Regions from separate parts of the Paenibacillus sp. Y916 genome, predicted to be linked through region 1. Evidence: predicted binding sites of a transcription regulator. Region 1 holds the regulator's gene; each other region holds the start of a gene.
What was found. The regulator Rex, encoded in region 1, represses fermentation and respiration genes when NADH is low (regulators of the CRP and FNR family bind a similar motif). The targets are predictions, from matches to a motif close to TTGTGAAATATTTCACAA.

Region 1 (8,096 bases):
ATAATGGAAGCCGAAGTAAGTTGATCCGCCGTTTCCAGGATAGTAGTGCCTCGGTACTTCTAGGAACAAACAGCTTCTGGGAAGGGGTAGATATTCCAGGAGAAGCACTGACTTGCTTAGCTATTGTTCGACTTCCTTTTCAGCCTCCTAATCATCCACTTGTAGAGGCGAAGAGTGAACTTTTACAGCAACAAAAGAAAAATCCTTTCATGAAGCTTTCAGTACCTCAAGCAGTTATTCGTTTCAAACAAGGATTTGGACGATTAGTGCGTACGGCGAGTGACCGAGGAATCGTTATTGTATATGATACACGGGTGATTGAATCTTATTATGGGAAGTACTTCCTATATTCACTACCTGGTCCTAAGATGGAGCATATGTCAACGGATCAAATGGTTCCAAGAATTTCGGAATGGTTACAAGACGGACACCGTCCTTGATCAATGTATTAGCTATTCATTAGGAGGAGCAAATATGAAATCTGATAAAATTTCAGAAGCTGTTGTACGCAGATTACCTATTTATTTGCGTTATCTGACAGAACTTCAAAGACGGGAAGTAGCTACAGTCTCTTCACAGGAATTAGGTCAAAAGCTAGACTTGAATCCTGCGCAAATTCGTAAGGATCTTGCTTATTTTGGCGATTTTGGTAGAAAAGGCATTGGGTATGACGTAGCTTATTTAATTGAAAAAATACGACATATTCTTAATTTGGATCAACAGATCAATGTTGTTCTAGTAGGTGCCGGTAATCTAGGCCACGCTTTATCCAATTATAATGCTTACTTGAAAGAGAATTTAAAGATTGTCGCCGTATTTGATGCATATCCAACGAAGATTGGAACGCGTATTAATACAATAGAAGTTCAACCTATGGATGAACTTTTCGATACAATTAAGAAGCATAATATTCGCATTGGAATCATTACCGTTCCTGAGCAAGAAGCTCAGGATGTTGCCGATAAATTGATTGAAGCAGGAATTGGAGCTATATTGAATTTCGCTCCAACGATATTAAAGGCCCCGGCGGATGTTCGTATTCATGCAGCTGATTTCACTACGGATATGCTTAGCCTTGCTTATTATTTGGTTAATGGAAAGGGAGATTCAGACGAAAATGAACAACAAAATTCAGAAGTGGATCATTAAGAATGGTACGTTCGCTGTTCTGAACAATGAACAACCTGTATTGAAGGGGTATATGCTCATAGAGGATGATTTGATCACGTATATTGGTGAAGACAAGCCGGTAGTTGATGAAGATATTCCAGAGGTGGATGGTAGCCATTTGTTGTTCTTACCAGGTCTTGTCAACACACATGGACATGCTGCTATGTCATTGCTTAGAGGCTATGGCGATGATCTTGCGCTACAAGTATGGTTACAGGAGAAAATGTGGCCAATGGAAGAGAAATTCACCCCTGAAGATGTCTACTGGGGAGCTTCCTTATCTGTGTTAGAAATGCTTAAGGGTGGTACAACGACTTTTCTAGATATGTATGATCACATGGATCAGGTAGCTAAAGTAGTTCAGGAATCTGGAATTCGCGGCGTCCTAACTAGAGGTGTTATTGGATTATGTTCTGCGGAAGTCCAACAACATAAGCTTCAGGAAGCGATCTCTTTTGCAAAAACTTGGCACGGACAAGCAGAGGGTAGAATTACGACGATGATGTCGCCACATGCTCCTTATACATGCCCGCCAGATTACTTCGAGAAGTTTGTACAGGCTGCACATGATCTCGATCTGCCGATGCATACACATATGTCGGAGACGCTAAGTGAAGTAGCACAGAACGTAGCAGACTATGGTCTACGTCCTGTTCAACATTTGGAGAAACTCGGCATGTTTACACGTCCTTCGATTGTTGCGCACGGTGTACATTTGAATGACGAAGAGATTGAGATTCTAGCAACTCATCAAGTTGGCGTATCACATAACCCAGGAAGTAACTTGAAGCTTGCGAGTGGTATTGCGCGTGTAACAGACCTATTGAAGGCAGGAGTACCTGTATCGCTTGGAACAGATGGTCCAGCAAGTAATAACAATCTGGATATGTTCGAAGAGATGCGACTGGCTGCCCTCATTCACAAAGGGATATCTGGGGATCCAACAGCTATTCCGGCTGCTGAGGCGCTGCGGATGGGTACTATTTATGGGGCAAAGTCATTGTTTCTAGATACGGTAGGAAGATTGGCTCCGGGTATGAAGGCAGATTTCATTGCACTAAATACGGATCAGGCTCATTTCTTACCCCACACGGATTTCATCTCACACTCGATCTATTCTGCGAGTGCCAAAGATGTAGAGCATGTATGGGTTGATGGTAAGCAAGTTGTGAAGAATGGTGCTTGTCTTACTCTAGACGAAGAGCGTATACACCATGAAGCGCAATCTGCTTTCGAGGGCTTACTTAACCGTTAAGGTATTAGTTACTCCTTATTCCTGAAGAGAGGAAGTTCAGGTTGAAGAAGAATAAGAACAAGAACAAGAACAAGTATATGGACAAGAAGAAGATCATTTGGCTAAGTGTCGCTGTCATCATCGTGTTGCTATTCGGACTCTATCGCTATTACATATACATTATGCAGGATCAATGGAGTCAGGAAGCTGTGGCTATTGCTGCAGCGAAGGAGCATAGTGAATTAACTCAAGTTACTCGTACCTCCAAATCGGTCTGGAACAATGTAGTCTGGGTCATTGAAGGTAAAGATCAGGACGATCAGAATATGATTGTCTGGGTCCCATTAACGAGTGAGTACGAAGTGAATGATACCCCGAAAGCGATTCAAAGTGAACTATTGAAGGATGGGTTATCCAAAACCCAAATGATGACACTTATCGAAAAGGAACTTTCGAATATAAAGAAAAAACATTTGCAACTAGGTCTTTTCAATGGAACAGCTGCCTGGCAACTGTTCTACAAAGAACAAGACCATTATAATTATCGCTTCTATCGATTCAGTGATGGTATGCAAATAGGCGAACAATTTACATTACCGAACCGTTAGATCACGTTAAATTACGCTACATCAATAAACCAGTTGAGTCATCCTTTGAGGATGACCCAACTGGTTTTGTTGTTTGTTTGTGTGTGAGGTCGGGTAAGCTCGGATGGGCCCTGATGGGGTTGATTGCTGATTGGTGAGTGCTGAGTGCGAGGAATACCTGTAAAAGGACACTTAATTAGTAGGAAAAGTAGGGTGTAGCAGAATTAGATGTAATAATGGCAGTTAAAAGTGGCGAAAACGATAAAAAGTGGATTTTTCTAGTAACTAGATACCATGAATACAACTAAATTTAGCTTTAGGAGGATTCGTTCGAATTTAATTGCGCTTTATGCAACTGCGTGATTGGTGGAGGCGAATGTCGCAATCTTTGTGACATCATTTAAAAAATCCATATATTTTCAGAAGATAAATGTATACGATATGATATACTAATTCATGTAGTGAATATATACGAAGTTGATATACTCTACCCAGAATGACTTGCGAAGGGAGATAGTTATATGAAGTTACGATTTATTCCGATTGCACTATCGGTGGTCATTTCAGGTGCGCTCTTATTTGGTGGGTGGTTCGGTTATCGGCAGGTAGCTCAGCAGAATCCGCTTCACAATATAGTTAAAGAATATGAAGGTGTTAATCAGCACGAATTGAAAATTACCAATAATGAGATCGTTGTGAATCTTGATGTTATACCTGGGACGAAATTATCAGGATTAGTTCAACAACTTACGACGGAAGGGAAATCAATTATTGGAAAAAAGACATTAAAGCTCGATATAGTTGATCACTCGAACGATACATTAGATGAGTTCTGGGATCAGGCCATGTTCCCTGTTGCAGAAGCGATGGAGAATAAACAATATACACAGATTGTTGAGAAATTAAACAAGATGGAACACAATACAACGGTAAAAGTAACAACCGAAATGGATGCTAAGAATGTGTATGTAAGTCTAACTGATGGAGAGAGTAGTAAGTTTATTATCTTGCCACGCGAGCCAGGGGTATTGGGGGTGTGGAATAATGCCTAAGTGGGGCAAAGAAATATTGATCGGATTTACTCCGGTACTCCTTATCTTTCTTATTTATATTGGTGTGAATATTGTTCCTATTCTACTCGTCGGAGCGTTTATAGTAGTTATACTAACCTTTGTGAATAAGCGTGGTGGCTTAGCAGTAGGTGCAATAGCAGATCGGGAGCGCAAGAAGAAAGTTCCAAGCAAGCTAACTTTTGATGAAATTGGTGGACAGGATCATCCGAAAGAGGAATTGATGGAAGCTCTTGATTTTCTCATTAGACATGAAGAAATTCAGAAATTTGGTATTCGCCCATTAAAGGGAATATTACTGACGGGTCCACCAGGTACAGGAAAGACATTGCTTGCAAAAGCAGCTAGTCAGTATACGGATTCTGTATTTGTTGCTGCATCAGGCAGTGAGTTCGTTGAGATGTATGTCGGTGTTGGTGCGGGGAGAGTGCGTGATTTATTCCGTGACGCGCGAACACGTGCGATGAAGGAAAACAAGAAAAGTGCAGTTATATTTATTGATGAGATTGATGTCATCGGTGGTAAACGTGAAGGTGGGCAACAGCGTGAGTATGATCAGACTTTAAATCAGTTATTAACGGAAATGGATGGCATTTATAATTCTGAAAGTCCTAGAATATTACTCATAGCTGCAACTAACCGCAAGGAAATGCTAGATAGTGCGCTTCTTCGCCCAGGACGATTCGACCGACATATTCAAGTGGATCTTCCGGATAAAAAGGGACGAAAGCATATTCTTGAAATCCATGCAAATAATAAGCCTATTCACGCTGACACCAATCTGGACAAAATTGCAGAAGAGTCCTATGGATTCTCCGGTGCCCAGCTTGAAAGTATGATGAACGAAGCTGCCATTTATATGATGAGAGAGAATAAGTCCGAAATTGAACAACGACATTTATCAATGTCGATTGATAAAGTGATGATGGGTGAAAAGACAGATCGTGAATCAACGCAGGAAGAGAAGAAGAGAGTGGCCATTCATGAATTAGGACATGCCATCATGGCTGAAATTGTCCGCCCTGGAAGTGTGAGCCAAGTAGCACTAAGTCCACGAGGTCAAGCTCTTGGGTATGTCCGCCATAATCCTCAAGAGGAGCAGTATCTGTATACCAAAGCATTTCTAGAAGAACAAATTATGATTGCGCTAGGTGGAGCTGCTTCAGAAGAAATATATTACGGTGGAAGAAGTACTGGATCGAGCAATGATTTCGAACAGGCACTGAATATTGTTCAGACGATGATGAAATCAGGATTAACTTCACTAGGTATCGTTAACATGCAAATGGTGACTACAGAAGAGTTGATGAAAGAGAATAACATTATTTTGGAACAATTAATGACACGTACTCGGGAGGCTCTTGAACAGCACCGTAATATCTTTGATCAGTCACTGGATATTCTTTTAACTGAGGAAAATCTAACGGGAGAACAATTTCGATGTCTATTTCGTGAATATTCCCTTTTACCAGCATAAAACATGATGCTGGTTATTTTTTTTTACTTTTGATCCGTGCTAAGATATTATTAGATGTTGGAGTGGAATAATATATTTTTCGACAAGAAGGGTATATTACCGAATATAAGGACAAAAAGGGAGTTGCATACCGAATGTTATTCAAAAAAATTGGTGTCATCGGCGGTGGCACGATGGGGCAAGGTATCGCAGAAATGCTAGCTACAAAAGGCATTGATGTATTGCTCGTTGAGAAAGATGTAGAGACGTTAAATTATTCTTATAATATGATAGAAGTAAGTCTCGACAAACAGCTTGAGAAATGGGGAATCACCCAAGCAGAGAAGAAGCTGATCTTAAGCAGAATTCATAAAGTTGTTCATTTCGCTGAACTGGGTTCTTGTGATATGGTGATTGAGACGATTTATGAAGATATTAATGCGAAGAAACAAATATTCTCACAATTAGACCAAGTGTGTCCTAACAATATAATTCTTGCTAGTAACACGTCTACACTAAGTTTAACTGAACTTGCAAGTTCCACGATGTATCCTGAACGTGTTATCGGGATGCACTTCATTCATCCGGTTGGTAAAGTAGATCTAGTTGAAATCATCCGTGGGTTGAAGACGTCAGATATTACTTTCATAGAAACAAAAAGATTCGTAGAAGAAGTAGTGAGCAAAAAAGGTGTCATGATATATGAGTCTCCTGGATTTGTTACTTCGCGCTTATTCTGTTTGTTAATTAATGAAGCATTACATGTTCTTCAAGAGGGAGTTGCTTCTGCAGAAGATATCGACGATGCTATGCGTATAGGGTACCAATTCCAGAATGGTCCGCTTGAAATGGCCGACCGTTTCGGTCTTGATTCAGTTCTAGCAGCACTCGAAAGAATGTTCCGTGAATTCGGAGAATTGAAATATCGTCCTTCCACCATACTTAAGAAGATGGTTCGCGCAGGGAATTTAGGGGTTAAAACAGGTGAGGGGTTCTTCAAGTACGATAAGGATGGTGACCGGTTATGAAAATTCTAGTTATTAATGCAGGAAGTTCTTCTTTGAAATATCAATTGTACGATATGACAGACGAATCTGTTCTAGCTAAAGGTCTTGTAGAACGGATAGGGATGGATTCATCGATCATGACACATAGCCCTACTGGAGGACAGGAAGTAACGGAGGTCCAGGAGATTCTAGAGCATACGACAGCTATTCGTAAAGTTCTCTCTATATTGACGGATCCAGTGCACGGCGTAATTAAATCAGTTAATGAAATAGAAGCTGTGGGCCATCGCGTTGTTCATGGGGGAGAATCGTTCAAGGCTTCCGCTATGGTTGATGGAAATGCGAAGTCAGAGATTCGTCGTTTAATTGATTTAGCGCCACTCCACAACCCAGCGGCAATGATGGGGATTTCGGCTTCAGAAGCTAACATGCCTGGTGTACCGATGGTCGTTGTGTTCGATACTGCCTTTCATCAAGGAATGCCTGAGAAGGCTTATTTGTATGCCATTCCGAGAGTTCTGTACAACAAGTACAAAGTACGTCGTTACGGCTTCCATGGTACTTCACACGAATATGTTAGTAAGGCGGCAGCGAAATTCCTTGGACAACCTATCGAGGACTTGAAGATCATTACTTGTCATATTGGTAACGGTGGTAGCGTTACTGCTGTACTAGGAGGACGTTCTGTGGATACTTCCATGGGTATGACACCACTAGAAGGCTTGATGATGGGAACACGTAGTGGTGACCTTGACCCAGCAATTGTACCGTTTGTTATGAATAAAGAAGAATTGACCGTGAATGAAGTGAACTCTATGCTTAATAAACATAGTGGACTCTTGGCAATATCTGGCGTTAGTAGTGATATGAGAGAAATTACAGATGGTTTGGCAAATGGCGATGCCAATTGTACGCTTGCTTTTGAAATGTATGAATATCGTCTTCGTAAATATATTGGTTCTTATGCTGCGGCAATGAATGGTGTCGATGTCATCGTATTTACAGCTGGCGTTGGTGAGAACTCCGTCATCGTTCGTGAGAAAGTATGTGAGAACTTAACTTATCTTGGTGTAGAAATTGATGATGCACTTAATGCGATTCGTTCGGGTGAACCAAGGTTGATCTCGACTGCTAACGCTAAAGTGAAGGTTCTTGTCGTTCCAACGAATGAAGAATTGGTTATTGCACGAGATACTTATCGTATTGTTAGTGAAGCGAAGTAGTTATTGAATTGAAAGAGTAGTCCATAAGGGAGAGATCAAGGATGTCTACAAAAAGTGTGATTCGCGATGTGAATCAGCATGTTGGAGAAACAGTGACTATTGGAAGCTGGATTAACAACAAACGCTCGAGCGGCAAAATTCAATTTTTGCAATTACGTGACGGTTCTGGATATATTCAAGGGGTTGTTGTAAAGAGTGAGGTATCAGAACAAGTATGGGATGATGCGAAAAGCTTAACACAAGAAAGTTCCTTGTATGTGACAGGCATTATTCGTGAAGAGCCAAGAAGTGCATCGGGCTATGAAATGACCGTAACGGGTATTGAAGTGATACATATCACTGAGAATTA
Region 2 (8,096 bases), 190 kb from region 1:
GATGCTTAATGATGACAAAACACGTACAGCATTATTTGAAGATCATACAACGGCAACAGCTGTTAAATAATGATGTGACCAGAGGTTGTGCAAAACTCGCACTGTAAGTGTTATTTAGAGAGGAGATTACTCGAATGGAAATGACAACGAATTATTATTCTGTAGGTTCGCTTGATGAGTGCTTGGTGCAACTAGGCCGAGTTGTGATTATTGAAGATCAGGAGATCGCTATATTCCGTACAACGGACGGGAATGTATATGCTGTAGCGAACAAGTCACCACACCCAAAGGGAGGCCCATTGGCCGAGGGGATTGTATCCGGACATTATATTTATGATCCTTTGTATGACTGGAAAATTGATTTGATTACCGGTAAGGTGCAAGCGCCAGATACAGGACAAGTTGCGACGTATCCTGTTATTGTGAAGAATGGAGAAATTCAAATCGGATTATAATGATGATGGATTACAAATCCAAATAGACAAGGTATAGTAATCCATCACATTGATGTCGCTTATACTCATTGAAGAGGTGATCCACCTGTATACACAAAGTGTAGAAACCATCGTAGAGGCAGCTGTTAAGAGAAAAGAAAAAATGAATGAAAGTCTAATACGATACATGATAGCTGCTGTATTAGCAGGTGCCTATATAGGGATTGGGATTATTCTAATCTTCTCACTAGGTGCACCCTTAGCTGCAATCAACTCTGCCTTTCAACCGCTCGTTATGGGAGCTGCTTTCGGGATTGCACTTACATTAGTTATATTTGCTGGTGCAGAGTTATTTACGGGAAATAATATGTTCTTTGTGGTAAGTACACTGGCAGGTAAGACTACTATTAGGGATACGCTTAAGAACTGGACTATCGTATTTATAGGGAATTTATTAGGTGCTATTGTGCTGAGTTTACTAGTTCTAGGTGCAGGGTTATTCAAGGACATCCCTGCGGAGCACTTACTCTTTGCGGCAACCGCAAAAAAGATGAATCTGCCTGTTATGGAATTGTTCTTTAGGGGGATTCTTTGTAACTGGTTAGTATGCTTGGCGATCTGGATGGCAATGCGTGCAAAAGAAGAAGTTGCGAAATTAATACTCATCTGGTGGTGCCTATTTGCCTTTATTGCGAGTGGATTTGAGCATAGTGTCGCTAATATGACGCTGCTCAGTCTGGCGACTTTACTACCCAATCACCCAGAGACTATTTCAATTGCGGGCTGGTTGCATAATATGATCCCTGTTACATTAGGGAATATTGTAGGTGGAGGTCTGTTCGTAGGTACGGCATACTGGTTTATTTCACCTGTACGGAGTAAAAAGAAATAAGGTTTTTTTACAAAAAGACGACAGCCATCGAGAACTGGCTTGTCGTCTTTTTGTCATGAAGAAGGACGCCGTTAGGCGTCCTTGAAATCGTATTGTATTCCTATATCCGGCAAATTTCAGCCGGGCAAAGCTCACAGTGGCAGATCTCTTGTAGCATAGTAAGATTCTTAATAACGATCAGTCCGCCATCATATTCTACAGCATCTTTTTTACGTAAATCGCTAAGCATCCGATTGACACTTTCACGAGTGGCGCCGATCATGTTGGATAAATCGGTATGGGTCACTTTTTTGTTAATGAGTATATTGTTTCCTTGCTTCTCACCATACGTGTTACCAAGTCGAATTAAAGTGGAGCAAAGGGCACCTGGCTTACCATACAACATCAAATCACGAAATTTAGTCTGTGTTAGACGATGATGGATGCCCATCCATTTCATGAAATCAATAGAGAATTCAGAATGCTGACAGATCAACATTTCCAAATCTTTATGTTCAATGACACCAACTTCACTTTCTTCGAGCACTTCAGCATTAAAGCTATGTTTGGTGCTGAAGAATAGATCGGCTTGACCTACCAAATCTCCTGTCTGATACATATATAGTATAAGTTCTTTACCTTCGTCTGTAGATTTGGTCAACTTAATCCGACCACGCTTGATGTAATAAAGTTTATCTGACAAGTCACCCTCCCAAAAAAGATGTGATCCCTCAGGAATAATGCGATCCTTCATAGCGACTAGTAGATGATTAAAATTGGATTCAGAAAAACAGCTTGTATTTCCACGGGCTTCGATAACATTGATATATGCAGTCATAGTCTTAACCCCTTATCCTAAATTTTCTGTTAAATTTAAACTAATTATACCCTTAAAAATCACATTTGTGGGGGAATAAATACCCTTAATAGTGGCGAATTATAAAACTTTGTGATAAATTTCACTTTTAAGTGAGGTTAATAAGGAGAAATATTGATAAAGTCTGCAAAATGGGTAAAAACGGACATAATAGAAATGTAAGCGCTATGAAAAATAATTATATGATTGTGAAATATTTCACTACTAATTTTCAAAGAGCTATGATATGATGAAATCAAGAAAGAGATAACCATATATTTACTGGGAGGATGAGATGAAATGGCAGTTAAAAATGAAGTTATCCAAGAGAAGATACAAGGGACGGCAGAGGGATATATTCAATCTCTAATTGACAAGGCAGATAAAGCACAAGCAGCGTTTATGAAGATGGATCAAGAACAAATTGATGGAATTGTTAAAGCAATGGCACTCGCTGGTTCAGACCAACATATGTACTTAGCCAAATTAGCAGTGGAAGAAACAGGCAGAGGTATTTATGAAGATAAGATCATTAAGAATATGTTCTCAACAGAGTACATTTATAACAGCATAAAGAATGATAAGACAGTAGGCGTGATCGAAGATAACCAATATGACAGCTTCCAAAAAATCGCTGAGCCTGTCGGTACAATAATGGGAATCACTCCTGTGACGAACCCAACTGCGACAACGATGTTTAAAGCGCTTATATCCATTAAGACTCGTAATCCAATTATATTCGGCTTCCACCCATCCGCACAAAAGTGCAGTAGTGAAGCAGCAAGAATATTACTTGAAGCAGCTGTGAAACAAGGTGCACCTGCCGACTGTATCCAATGGATTGAAGAGCCAACGATGGATAAAACAAATATCCTTATGAATCACCCAGGTGTTGCTCTTATTCTAGCAACAGGCGGTTCTGCAATGGTTAAGGCAGCATATAGCTGTGGTAAGCCAGCGCTTGGTGTAGGGCCTGGTAACGTTCCTTGCTTCATCGAGAAAAGTGCCGATATTGATCAAGCAGTTACAGACTTGATTCTTTCGAAATCATTCGATAATGGTATGATTTGTGCGTCTGAACAAGCTGTTATTATAGAAGAACCTATATTCGATCAAGTGAAGAAAAAGATGATCGCAAATGGCTGTTACTTCCTAAATAAAGAAGAAGTTGCTAAGTTGACAGTCGGCGCTATGAACGTAGACAAATGTGCAGTGAATCCTGTTATTGTAGGTCAATCTGCGGTTAAGATTGCTGAAATGTCTGGTATTCAAGTTCCAGCTGGAACGAAGATCTTGGTAGCAGAAATTGAGGGTGTCGGTACGAAGTATCCATTGTCTGCTGAGAAATTAAGTCCTGTGTTAGCTTGTTATAAAGTGAAAAATGCCGAACAAGGTATTACTCGCGCAGCTGAAGTTGTTGAATTTGGTGGTATGGGTCACTCATCTGTTATTCACTCGAATAATGAAGAAGTTATCATGAAGTTCTCGGATCGTCTGCAAACAGGTCGGATTATTGTGAACTCTCCTTCGACCCACGGTGCCATTGGTGACCTCTATAATACCAATTTACCATCATTAACACTTGGTTGTGGATCTTATGGTCGTAACTCCGTTTCTACTAACGTAGGGGCAGCTAACTTAATTAATATAAAGAGGGTGGCACGTCGTACCGTGAATATGCAATGGTTCAAAGTTCCTAACAAGATTTATTTCGAAAAAGGTGCAACACAATACCTTGCTAAAATGCCTGAAATTACTCGTGTAGCCATTATTACAGACCCTATGATGGTGAAACTGGGATATGTTGAGAAGGTTGAACATTATCTTCGCCAACGTCAAACGCCTGTTGCTATTGAAGTGTTCTCTGAAGTAGAGCCAGATCCATCGACAGATACAGTAGATCGTGGTACTGCAATGATGAATAGATTCCAACCTGACTGTATTATTGCACTCGGTGGTGGATCTCCTATGGATGCTGCCAAAGCAATGTGGTTATTCTACGAACATCCAGAAGCTGATTTCGATGGCTTGAAACTAAAATTCATGGATATTCGCAAACGGATTTACAAATATCCACGTCTTGGTCAAAAGGCTAAGTTTGTAGCTATACCAACAACGTCGGGTACGGGTTCAGAAGTGACTTCATTCGCAGTTATTACAGATAAGAATCAAGGCAATACTAAATATCCACTTGCGGATTATGAATTAACACCAGACGTAGCCATTATTGACCCAGAGTTTGTGTACTCGTTACCACGGGTAGCGGTAGCTGATACGGGTATGGACGTATTAACACATGCCATCGAAGCTTATGTATCCGTTATGGCTAGCGACTACACAGATGGGCTTGCGATTAAAGCGATCCAATTGGTGTTCCAATATCTTGAGAAGTCGGCATTGGAAGGTGATAAGCTGGCTCGTGAGAAAATGCATAATGCATCAACCCTTGCGGGGATGGCATTCGCCAATGCATTCTTAGGAATTAACCACAGCTTAGCGCATAAATGGGGTGGTAAATACCACACAGCTCACGGTCGTACGAATGCAATCCTGTTGCCACACGTCATTCGTTACAATGCCAAGAAACCAACGAAGTTCGCAGCATTCCCGAAATATTCACACTTTGTAGCTGACGAACGTTATGCTGAAATTGCACGCATCCTCGGATTGCCTGCACGTACGACTGAAGAAGGTATTAATAGCTTAATTAATGCTATTCGTAAAATGAACAAAACGCTGGGTATCGAGGAATCGTTCCAACAATTAGGGTTCGATCCTAAGGAATTTGAAGCTGGTGTTGAATACTTGGCAGATCGTGCCTTTGAAGACCAATGTACAACAGCCAATCCTAAGATGCCATTAGTTACAGAACTTGCAGATGTGTATAGAGATGCGTTCTACGGAAGATTCGAATAAAGCAGCATCAATAGCAAAAGAATAGCTAATAAGTATAATTGAATAAGTTTTAATTTAACGTGACAAATATCACCTCAAAAGTGATGTTTGTCACAGTTATTTACTAGTATTTAAAGTAAGCTAATGATAGATAAAGATTCTAGAATAATATTACTTATATTGGTTGTGAAAAAAATTACGTTCTAGGATCCAAGAGACCTGAGATACCTTCAAACTCATGATCTCTAACAGAAATATAAATATATAGATGGAGGGATTATTATGTCGGTTATTGAAAAAGAAATGAAGAAGGTACAGTCAGGTTGGAGAAGTTACAAAGAGGGGAAATGGTCTAGAAAGGTCGATGTGAATGACTTTATATTCAAAAACATTACACCTTATGCTGGTGATGAAACCTTCTTAGTTGGAGCAACGCAGAATACAACAGAACTGTGGAAAATTGTATCGGACTTAACGAAGCAAGAGAGAGATAACGGTGGTGTATTAGATGTTGATGTCAATACAGCGGCTACGATTGTCTCGCACCAACCAGGCTATTTAGACAAAGATAAGGAGCAAATTGTTGGTGTACAAACAGATGCTCCGTTCAAACGCTCTATTCAACCGCAAGGCGGCATTCGCATGATGATTGACGCTTGTGAAGCTTATGGATTCAAACTTTCCGAAGATATTATTAAAACATTTACTGATATCCGTAAAACTCACAACCAAGGTGTATTTGATGCTTATACATCAGACATGAGAGCGGCTCGTAAAGCCGGTATTATTACAGGACTTCCTGATGCTTACGGCCGTGGACGGATCATTGGTGATTATCGTCGCGTAGCACTGTATGGTATTAACTTCTTGGTTCAAGACAAGAAGCGTGAACTGAATGAATTAGAAGTTGATGTAATTGATGAAGTTGTTATTCGCCAACGTGAAGAGCTTTCAGAACAAATTCGTGCCCTTGCTGAATTGAAGAAGATGGCCGATATGCATGGGTTTGATATTTCTGAACCTGCTAAGACAGCTAAAGAAGCATTCCAATGGGTATATTTTGGATACTTGGCTGCAATTAAAGAACAAAATGGTGCTGCGATGTCCCTCGGACGCGTATCCTCATTCCTTGATATATATGTACAGCGTGATATAGCAGAAGGTACTTTGACGGAAGAACTAGCACAAGAATTGGTCGATCATTTCGTTATGAAGTTGCGTATCGTTAAATTCCTTCGCACACCAGACTATAATGAATTGTTCAGTGGAGATCCAACATGGGTCACAGAATCCATCGGAGGAATGTCTGTCAATGGACAGACTCGTGTAACGAAGAGCAGTTTCCGCTTCCTGCACACATTGTACAACTTAGGAGCAGCTCCTGAACCTAACTTAACAGTGTTATGGTCAGAACAACTTCCAGAAGCATTTAAGAAATATTGTGCTAAAGTATCTATTGAGACGAGTGCCATTCAATATGAGAACGATGATCTTATGCGTCCAATCTATGGCGATGACTACGGTATTGCTTGTTGTGTATCCGCAATGCGCATCGGTAAACAAATGCAATTCTTTGGTGCTCGCGCCAACCTTGCTAAATGTTTGTTGTATGCAATCAACGGCGGTGTAGATGAGAAATCTGGAGCGCAAGTTGGACCGGAATTCCCAGCAATTACTGGCGACGTTCTCACTTATGATGAAGTGATGAAACGTTTCAAGCCTATGATGCAATGGTTAGCTAAGCTATATATGAACTCTCTAAACGTTATTCACTTTATGCATGATAAATATGCTTACGAAAGAATTGAAATGGCTCTGCATGATCGTGATATTCTTCGTACAATGGCTTGTGGTATTGCGGGACTATCTGTTACAGCGGATTCACTTAGTGCGATCAAATTTGCTACAGTCAAACCAATTCGTAATGAGCAAGGGATCGCTGTTGACTTTATCATTGAAGGTGAATATCCTTGCTATGGTAATAATGACGATAATGTAGATAACATTGCTGTTGAATTAGTTGAGACGTTCATGGGTATGATTCGTCAGAACAAAGCTTACCGTGACGCGTTGCCAACACAATCAGTCTTGACGATTACTTCTAATGTAGTCTATGGTAAGAAAACAGGTACTACACCAGATGGACGTAAAGCAGGAGAACCATTCGCACCAGGTGCTAACCCTATGCACGGACGCGATAAGAAAGGTGCTTTGGCTTCGCTAAGCTCTGTTGCTAAGCTTCCATATGAAGATAGCTTGGATGGTATTTCTAACACATTCTCTATCGTACCGAAAGCATTGGGTAAAGAAGAAGACACACGCAAATCCAATCTTGTTGCAATGATGGACGGTTACTTTGGCAGCGGTGGGCACCATCTTAATGTCAACGTATTTAATCGTGAACAATTGATGGATGCGATGGAACATCCAGAGGAATATCCGCAATTGACGATTCGCGTCTCAGGATATGCAGTTAACTTCATTAAATTATCTCGTGAACAACAATTGGATGTTATCAATCGCACATTCCACGGTGCGATGTAATTAGTAATATACTTTTAAGACAGCGGATGCGGGAGGGGTGACTTCATATGATTAAAGGACATGTACACTCTCTGGAGACCTTCGGGACGGTTGACGGACCAGGTATCCGCTTTGTCCTATTTATGCAGGGTTGCCTGATGAAATGTCAATACTGTCATAACCCCGATACATGGGGGATGAATGAGGGCAAAGAAATGACTGTTGAAGAAGCTTTATCAGAGATTGAGCCGTATATCAGCTACTATCGTTCGTCTGGAGGCGGTCTTACGGTATCGGGAGGCGAGCCTAGCTTACAATCCCGTTTCGTTGCTGAATTATTTAAGGAAGTTAAGAGACGTTGGAATCTTCATACGACTTTAGATAGTAACGGATTTAATGATCCGGATAAAATTAAAGATTTACTGGATGTTACTGATTTGGTACTGTTAGATATCAAACACATGGATAATGAGAAACATATCAAGTTAACTGCTAGAAGTAATGAGAAGACGCTCAA
Region 3 (8,096 bases), 200 kb from region 1:
CGCTGCCCACCCGTAACTTTAACAACCTTAACATCATACTTCAAAGAAACATCCGCAATTTTCTTGAGCGCCTCTGGTGTCGTTACACCACCATACATCCGAGGAACGACCGTATACGTTCCATCTTTTTGAATATTCGCATTCATTCGTTCGTTAACAAAGCGCGATTCTTTCTCATCTTCATGAGTCTCAGGATTTAACATGTTCAAGTAGTAATTGATTGCTGGGCGGCACTTGGAACATCCCTCTTGATTACTCCAACCAAGTACATTCATGACCTCACGAGTTGTGGATAATCCTTTAGTGGTAATCTCTGCAACTATTTCATCCCTATTGAGTGTCGTACAATCACAAATACCTTCTTTCGTAGCTGTCTTGAATCCGTCCCCTAGAACATACTGTAAAATTTGTTCAACAACGGGCTTACATCCTCCGCATGAACGAGTAGCTCCCGTACAAGCTTTAATTTCATCTACCGTCGTTAAGCCTTGATCTGTAATTACATCGACAATCGCCTTTTTAGTAACGCCATTACATCCGCACACAATCTCATCATCTGCCATTGTCTCTATCGATGATTGCTTATTAGCGCCGCCCCCACTGCATCCAGTTCCCATGATCGTACTATAAATATCATCCGTCATTTCAGATTGTTGCTTAATCAATTTTTGTAAATTTGCAGACTCTGTTACATCACCGAACAGCACAGCTCCGACAATGACATTGTCACGCAGAAGAATTTTCTTATAGGTTCTTTTCCACTCATCTTTAGTAGAAATCACGGTATGTTCAGGTCCTTCAACAAACTCACCTGCAGAGAACACATCGACACCAGATATTTTAAGCTTCGTCGCGACAATAGAACCTTCATAAGGAGATGTGGCAACTCCACATATATGCTTAGCCAATACATGCCCTTGTTCAAATAAAGGCGCTACGAGTCCGTAACACACTCCCCGATGTTCCGTACACTCACCGACGGAATACACATCTTCTAATGAAGTACGCATGTAGTCATCTACAACAATACCTCGTCCTACTTCCATATCACTAGCTGTGGCAAGCGCTATGTTCGGTTTAATACCTACCGCCATCACAACAAGATCAGCATCCAAAATACTTCCATCACTGAAACGCAATCCACTTACTCGTTCTTCTCCAATTAGCTCTGAGGTTTGTTTGCCCATAGCAAATTTTATCCCTTGACGTTCCAATTCTGCCTGCAACATTGAAGAGGCACTACGATCTAATTGGCGCTCCATAATATCTTCCATTAAATGGACAACCGTTACATCCATCCCTAGATTCACTAGCCCTTTTGCCGCCTCTAGACCTAAAAGCCCGCCACCGATGACAGCGGCCTTCTTATACTTCTGAGCAGCATCCATCATTTGGTTACAGTCATTAATATCTCTGAAACCGATAACGCCATCTTTATCACTCCCAGGAATCGGTAATATAAAAGGATTCGATCCTGTCGCGATGATGATCTTATCATACGTCTCCGTCATACCATTGTCCGTAGTCACTAGCTTATTTGTCGGATCAATATGTGTCACCGTCGTTGTCGTGTGCAGTGTAATTTGATTATCTGAATACCAGTTCCAATCATTCAATACAATATCATCGACCGTCTTGCTACCTTCCAGTACGTAGGACAGCATGATTCGGTTATAGTTAGGATGTGGTTCACTACCAAATACCGTAATATCAAATGAATCACTAAGTTTTAATATTTGTTCAACTGTACTTATGCCTGCCATTCCATTCCCAATCACCAATAGTTTGTCTTTTTTCTTTTGTTGCATGTTTGGAAACCCTCCTTCTGTTCCTTACCTTATAATATAAGTTTAACATCTTAATAAATATAGATTGTGATTTGATTCACATATAATGTGAATATTATCACATATATGTTCACATTTTAAACTATATCCATCTATTTTTAACGTCAATTTCATTGACATCAACAGAAACAGCGAAAAAGGATAGATTTGGATTCTCAATCTCTATCCTTTTTCACTATCCATTAAGCTTGAAAACGTGGAAATAAAATATTGTTCTCCAAATGCACATGTTCAAATGTCATACGCTCTAGCTCTGCTAGTCTTTCATACGTGATACGATATGTAGTACACGCGTGAGCTGGAGGTGTGAAGTCATTCGTGATTTCCCTGATCTCTTTTAAAATATCGCCAGCTTGGTCATGCTCATCTTCTAATTGCGCAATTGAATCTTGAAGTTCTTTACTTGTAGACTCTTCAAATTGTTGTTCTAGAGCAACCATTCGTGGGAAGAATCGTTCTTCTTCATCCGCTGTATGCTCAAGCAACTCATCTTTTAATCTTGTATACAGAACGTATAATTGTTCCAAATGTAGATCATGATTGCCATGAACTCGGTTAACTCTCGTAACATTCTTATTTATTTCAGGAAGTTCTTCACGCAAGTAATCATGATGTTTTCTTACAATGTAATCAATCAATGATGGAGAGTCCATTTCTACGAAATTCTTCATACCATCCTTATCACCGTCTAGACCTGGGTGCTTAGCAACTAATTGATTTAACTCCTCTACTACTTGATCAATGTCCAGACCTCTTTCCTGAACGGCATCCATAAGTGGGCGCTTACCACCACAACAGAAGTCAATTTTATGAGCGCGGAAATAATCACTAGCCTTTGGAAACTTTATAACAATATCACTTACGATATGATCAGCGCTGAAAACAAGAGCTTCAACCGACATGATTCATTCCTCCTAGGTATCTATTCAAGTCTTACCTATTCAGGCTATACCTAGGAGGACAGCAGGGTTGTGATTGTAATCACGAGGGAAATTAAAAAAAACCTCATTTCAATTAATGAATGAGGTTTCAAAGTCGATACTTCTACTCGATTTTTCGTTTCGCTTAATCGATCCAACTCTCTGCCCAAGATTGGATCTGATCCATAACAGGCTTTAATCCTCTGCCTTTATCCGTTAATTCATACTCAATACGCACCGGCGTTTCCGGATACACATGACGAATAAGTATTCCTTCTAATTCCAAGTCCTTCATCCGTTCTGATAACATTTTATCACTCATGGAAGGAATTAAATTAGAAATATCTTTAAATCTCTTCGGTCCACTCATCAGTCCCTGAATGATTAACCCATTCCAACGCTTGCCCAAAAAAGAGAAAGCCGTTTCAAATCGCGGACACATCTGTATATGATCAATCTCCATGACCCCTTCACCTCTTTGTAAATATACTTTAATATCTGGTAAATAACTTAATCATATCATCAGAAAGCTTTCGTTTAGTAAGTATATTTCATTTTACCACATTCATCATTTTTTTAAAACATTCAATTGAAATTTTCACAGTATACTCCGTCTATTTTCAACTTTATTTCTCTAGTTCTTATATAAAAAACGACTACCTTTCGGTAGCCGTTCTCCATTTACTCTCAGAGTACAAAGTATTTCTATACCCACCACATATCGCCAAGCGGCTCTTCAATGAGAACTTGTTGAAGATTCTGAACTGCCTTAGAGAAGCCTTCCTCAACGGACATCAGACCATCTTCATGTTCAATACTTACGACATAATCATAACCAACTAAACGCAACGCGCTCATGATATCAGCCCATGTTTTGATGTCATGACCATAACCTACGCTACGGAACTGCCAAGCACGATCAAGCATTTTCTCATAGGATTGCATATCCGTAAGACCATGTTTATTCACATTAATTGGATCAATCACCGTATCCTTCGCATGGAAATGATGAATCGCTCCTTCACGACCTAGAATGTGTATAGCCTGTACTGGATCAATACCTTGCCACCACATATGACTTGGATCTAGGTTAGCACCAATCGTCTCACCCGCTGCTTCACGCAGACGAAGAAGAGTAGCTGGTGTATGCACGGAGAATCCTCCATGAAGCTCAAGTCCGATCTTTACATGATGATCTTTAGCAAATTTAGCTTGTTCAGTCCAATAAGGAATAACCTTATTCTCCCATTGCCATTTCAATATCTCTTGAAAATCATTCGGCCAAGGCGCAACCGGCCAGTTCGGATATTTAGCATCCTCGTGGTCACCAGGGCATCCAGAGAAAGTATTCACTACAGGTATTTCAAGCTTCTCAGCAAGTAGAACCGAATTCACGAAATCATCGTGATCCGCCTTCGCTAGATGCTTCTGTGGATGAAGCGGATTACCATGACAGCTAAGCGCACTGATCGTAAGTCCACGTGATTCTACTGCTCTTTTGAAATTCTTAAGTTCTGTCTCATTGTTCAGAAGATCCGCTGGGTTACAATGTGTCTTCCCTGGATTTCCACCCGTTCCAATTTCAACAGCCTTCAGACCTTTTGAAGCTACATAGTCTAACGCATCCTCTAACTTACGACCACCGAACAACACCATAAATACTCCTAATTTCATTGTTACTCCCCCTTATTCTCATTCATACTTCCTAATAGTATAGACTTTTTAGAATTTATTCAAAATATACAGCTTTACCTGTCTTAGCAGATTCATAGATCGCTTCTAAAATTTCAGTTACGACCAGTGCTTGTTCAGGTGTAACGACAGGTTCTGTATCATCAATAACCGCTTGCAACCATAATCTTGCTTCACGATCTGAATCAGATTCCGTTTCTCCAGAGTAGAACGCAACGCCACCAGCGCCCAAATCTACTTTTGTCTCATATAGACGACTTAAGTTCTCACCATTAATAGTCAGACCATCCTTCATATCTGCTCCGCCTTCAGTACCCGCAAGTATCGTCTTCGCTTCGCTGAAATCACGTACATTCAGAGCCCAGCTGGATTCAAGTACGATAGTAGCTCCATTCTCCATCGTAATGAAACCGAAGGCAGAATCTTCTACTTTGAATTCTTTAGGATCCCATGGTCCAAAAGCATTCGCTGCATTCTCACGATGTCCAAGCTTGTGGAAAGTCGATCCCATAACACTTTTCGGTTTGTAATTATCCATCAACCATAATGTCAAATCAAGTGCATGCGTACCGATATCGATAAGCGGACCCCCACCTTGCTTCTCTTCATCAAGGAATACACCCCAAGTTGGAACAGCACGACGGCGAGTTGCCAATGCCTTACCATAGTATACTTCACCTAGCTCACCATTCTCACACAATTGCTTCAAATGTTGACTATCATCACGGAATCTATTCTGATATCCAATCGTAAGCTTTTTACCTGTACGCTTTGCAGCTTCTAGCATTTCTCTTGCTTGTGCGGCTGTTTTGGCCATTGGCTTTTCACACATAACATGTTTGCCAGATTCAAGAGATTCAACCGTGATCTCAGCATGAGAATCGTTCGGTGTACATACGTGAATAACATCGATACTTTCATCCTTAAGTAACTCACGGAAATCAGTATACACTTTGGCACCCTCAACACCGTATTTCTCTGCCGCTTTGTCTGCACGTTCTTGAACGATGTCACAAAAAGCTACCAATTCTGCATTGGATTGTTTCGCAAGACTCGGTAAATGTTTACCTGTAGCAATTCCTCCACAACCGATAATTCCAATCTTCAATGTTTTAGACATGTAAGATTCCTCCATCTTTCATGTTGTGTTTTATCCAATTCATACTTGTAGCAATACACTCGAGAGGTGGATTCAGACAGAAATCTTGTTCTACTATAATCCATTCTGCTCCTACTTGATCAGCAGCTTCAGCAATGGCAGCTAGATTGACTTCACCTTGTCCAAATTCAACGGTTAGTGGAGAGCCATCCTCTTGTCTCTTTACATCTTTCCAGTGGACAAGCGGTAATCTATCCGCATATTTATGAATATACTCTACAGCATCAAATCCTGCAAAGTGCACCCAGCATGTATCCATTTCAACTTGAAGCAAAGTTGCTGGCACTGCTTCATACATTGCATCAAATACAGTCTTCTCACCATAAGACTCCGTGAATTCGAAATCATGATTATGATACAGAAGAACCATATCTTGTTCTTTACACTTCTCACCAATAATCTTAAGTTTTGCGAATACATCATCCCATTGGCGTTCTTCTTCAGATAAATAAGGAACGATAATGTACTTATTACCAATTTCTTTATTATACGTAATAATCGAATCCAAATCATCCAGCATACTTGCGTATTGTGTATGTGTTCCAATAGCTACAAGACCATTCTCGTCCAGCAACCTTTTAACTTCAGAACTGCTACGTCCAAAGAAAGTATGAAATTCTACACCTTTGTAACCAAGTTCAGCTATTTTTTTTAGCGTACCTTCAAAATCTTGTTCCATTTGGTCGCGAACGGTATAGAGTTGTAATCCCACGTTCAGCATGACTGATCCACTCCTGTATTAAATAGTATTGTATCTAAACTTCATTTGTACTATCTAATTACATAGTAATATGAATTGCTTTATTTTAAAATGAATAATATGATTGAAACATGAACAATCTGGTCATAATTTTCTATTCATCTGAAAGGAGACTTCATAATGACTCTCGAAGATTCTTGTCAAGTGCATGTAGCAGGATATTCCTTCCATACAAAACCCTACTATACCTCGCAATTAGATGGCGTAAAAACATACTTAATGCGTTTCCAAACAGATGGACGTTGTCGTGCGCGATATGACGGTAAATTGGGCATGATTGAGACAGGTGATTTATTACTTTATTCACCAGGTGAACCCTATGAGTTAAAAGTGGATCACGAAATCAATTCACTCGGTGAATTGATGATTGACAGTGCTGATTACCATGTTTTCTTCGGAGGAGAATGGATAGACCGATGGTGGAAATCCGAAACTCGACCTACTCGTATGAATTTCCCTCTCCATGAGAGCTTCTTAAGCTTATTCCGACAAATTGCACTCGAACAACGCCGCATCGTAAATCCATTTCCTGAGATTTCAGGATACTATATGAGAATTCTATGCTTAGAAGTGGATCGTTTGCTTAAAGAACAGCCCAACACTACCCCAAAGACCCATTTAGCATATCAGATCAAACATTATATTGAGGAAAATGCTTCATATATGTTTAAACTAGAAGATGTCGCTGCTTATGTAGGAATTAGCATCTCTCGAGCTGTCCACTTATTTAAACAAACATTCGATACCAGCATTATGCAATACACGCTCGACGTAAAACTCGATATGGCAAAAGAACGCATTATATTCAGCCCTCAGTCTCTTGAAAATGTCGCAGAGACTTGCGGATTTGCGAATTACACATATTTCCATCGTGTGTTCAAAGCAAGATTTGGAATGTCTCCCAGACAATTTCGTACCGCTAATCGCGAACAACTGAAATAACGGTTATCAAGTAGAAACGGCAATGCCGTCCTTTTTCAAAGACGGCATCCGTTTCATCGGAAATATAAGGGATAGAGTATCAAGAATCAATTTCATAATTACGCAACCCGATTTGACTGCATCAGCGATTATGAAATTGATTCAAGTGAAACTTATACTTTCTTATATTTTTAAAAAGTGGTATGCCTTTTTTAGTTTCAGGTATACCACAACCCCTTAAACCCTTTTTGAGATCGCTTCGGTAACAACAAAGCCAAGATCATCATTTCCAAAAAGCGACAGCATCCCTAGCACTGTTTCATCTGGAATGTCGCCTGCCTCTTCTTTAGATACCGTCAACTCCATCACTTTTATTAATTGTTCATTATGAACTTGATGTGGATAGGCTTCATTATATAATTCCAATGGATCTAGATTATTATTAATGCACCACTGAGCAAAGACCAGTATCATCATATCCTCATCTTCGCGATAATTCTTCTTAACCTGTTCTTCTAAGGATAATTTCATCGATCTGTTGTATTCCTCGTCCATTCGTTTCAACCTCTTCCCTACCCAATTTTTAGCCTTTGTACTTTTCTACATTATAGCAAAGTTTGATATAATATCGAAAATCCATGTTAACGAAAGGATCATCTCTCATGAAAAAGTTGCTGCCGCTGTTACTCTATGTACTCATATTGGGAGTAGCCTTTATATACAAATCGAATATTTGGAGCTGGTTCAACGATAATAACTCTCTAACCGTCTTGATTCTAATCGCTACTCTGTTAGCC

Region 2: a site for Rex is predicted at 2,369-2,386, ahead of adhE (bifunctional acetaldehyde-CoA/alcohol dehydrogenase). Genes of this name have one in related genera too.
Region 3: a site for Rex is predicted at 1,873-1,890, ahead of nirB (nitrite reductase large subunit NirB). Genes of this name have one in related genera too.

The regions. Positions count from the first base shown of each region.
Region 1 is NZ_JBXCJA010000001.1:641,981-650,076, forward strand. Features, by position in the region: gene dinG (ATP-dependent DNA helicase DinG) at 1-440, shown strand, start outside; gene AC1TO9_RS03105 (redox-sensing transcriptional repressor Rex) at 475-1,149, shown strand; gene AC1TO9_RS03110 (amidohydrolase) at 1,118-2,425, shown strand; gene AC1TO9_RS03115 (cell wall elongation regulator TseB-like domain-containing protein) at 2,467-3,012, shown strand; gene AC1TO9_RS03120 (hypothetical protein) at 3,513-4,043, shown strand; gene AC1TO9_RS03125 (AAA family ATPase) at 4,036-5,538, shown strand; gene AC1TO9_RS03130 (3-hydroxyacyl-CoA dehydrogenase family protein) at 5,673-6,545, shown strand; gene AC1TO9_RS03135 (acetate/propionate family kinase) at 6,542-7,747, shown strand; gene asnS (asparagine--tRNA ligase) at 7,789-8,096, shown strand, end outside.
Region 2 is NZ_JBXCJA010000001.1:454,149-462,244, forward strand. Features, by position in the region: gene nirB (nitrite reductase large subunit NirB) at 1-70, shown strand, start outside; gene nirD (nitrite reductase small subunit NirD) at 135-455, shown strand; gene AC1TO9_RS02085 (formate/nitrite transporter family protein) at 541-1,326, shown strand; gene AC1TO9_RS02090 (Crp/Fnr family transcriptional regulator) at 1,427-2,143, opposite strand; gene adhE (bifunctional acetaldehyde-CoA/alcohol dehydrogenase) at 2,462-5,077, shown strand; gene pflB (formate C-acetyltransferase) at 5,339-7,600, shown strand; gene pflA (pyruvate formate-lyase-activating protein) at 7,648-8,096, shown strand, end outside.
Region 3 is NZ_JBXCJA010000001.1:445,489-453,584, reverse strand. Features, by position in the region: gene nirB (nitrite reductase large subunit NirB) at 1-1,808, opposite strand, end outside; gene ric (iron-sulfur cluster repair di-iron protein) at 2,030-2,749, opposite strand; gene AC1TO9_RS02065 (winged helix-turn-helix transcriptional regulator) at 2,913-3,230, opposite strand; gene AC1TO9_RS02060 (sugar phosphate isomerase/epimerase family protein) at 3,473-4,441, opposite strand; gene AC1TO9_RS02055 (Gfo/Idh/MocA family protein) at 4,497-5,579, opposite strand; gene AC1TO9_RS02050 (sugar phosphate isomerase/epimerase family protein) at 5,572-6,339, opposite strand; gene AC1TO9_RS02045 (AraC family transcriptional regulator) at 6,499-7,320, shown strand; gene AC1TO9_RS02040 (hypothetical protein) at 7,537-7,854, opposite strand; gene AC1TO9_RS02035 (TVP38/TMEM64 family protein) at 7,962-8,096, shown strand, end outside.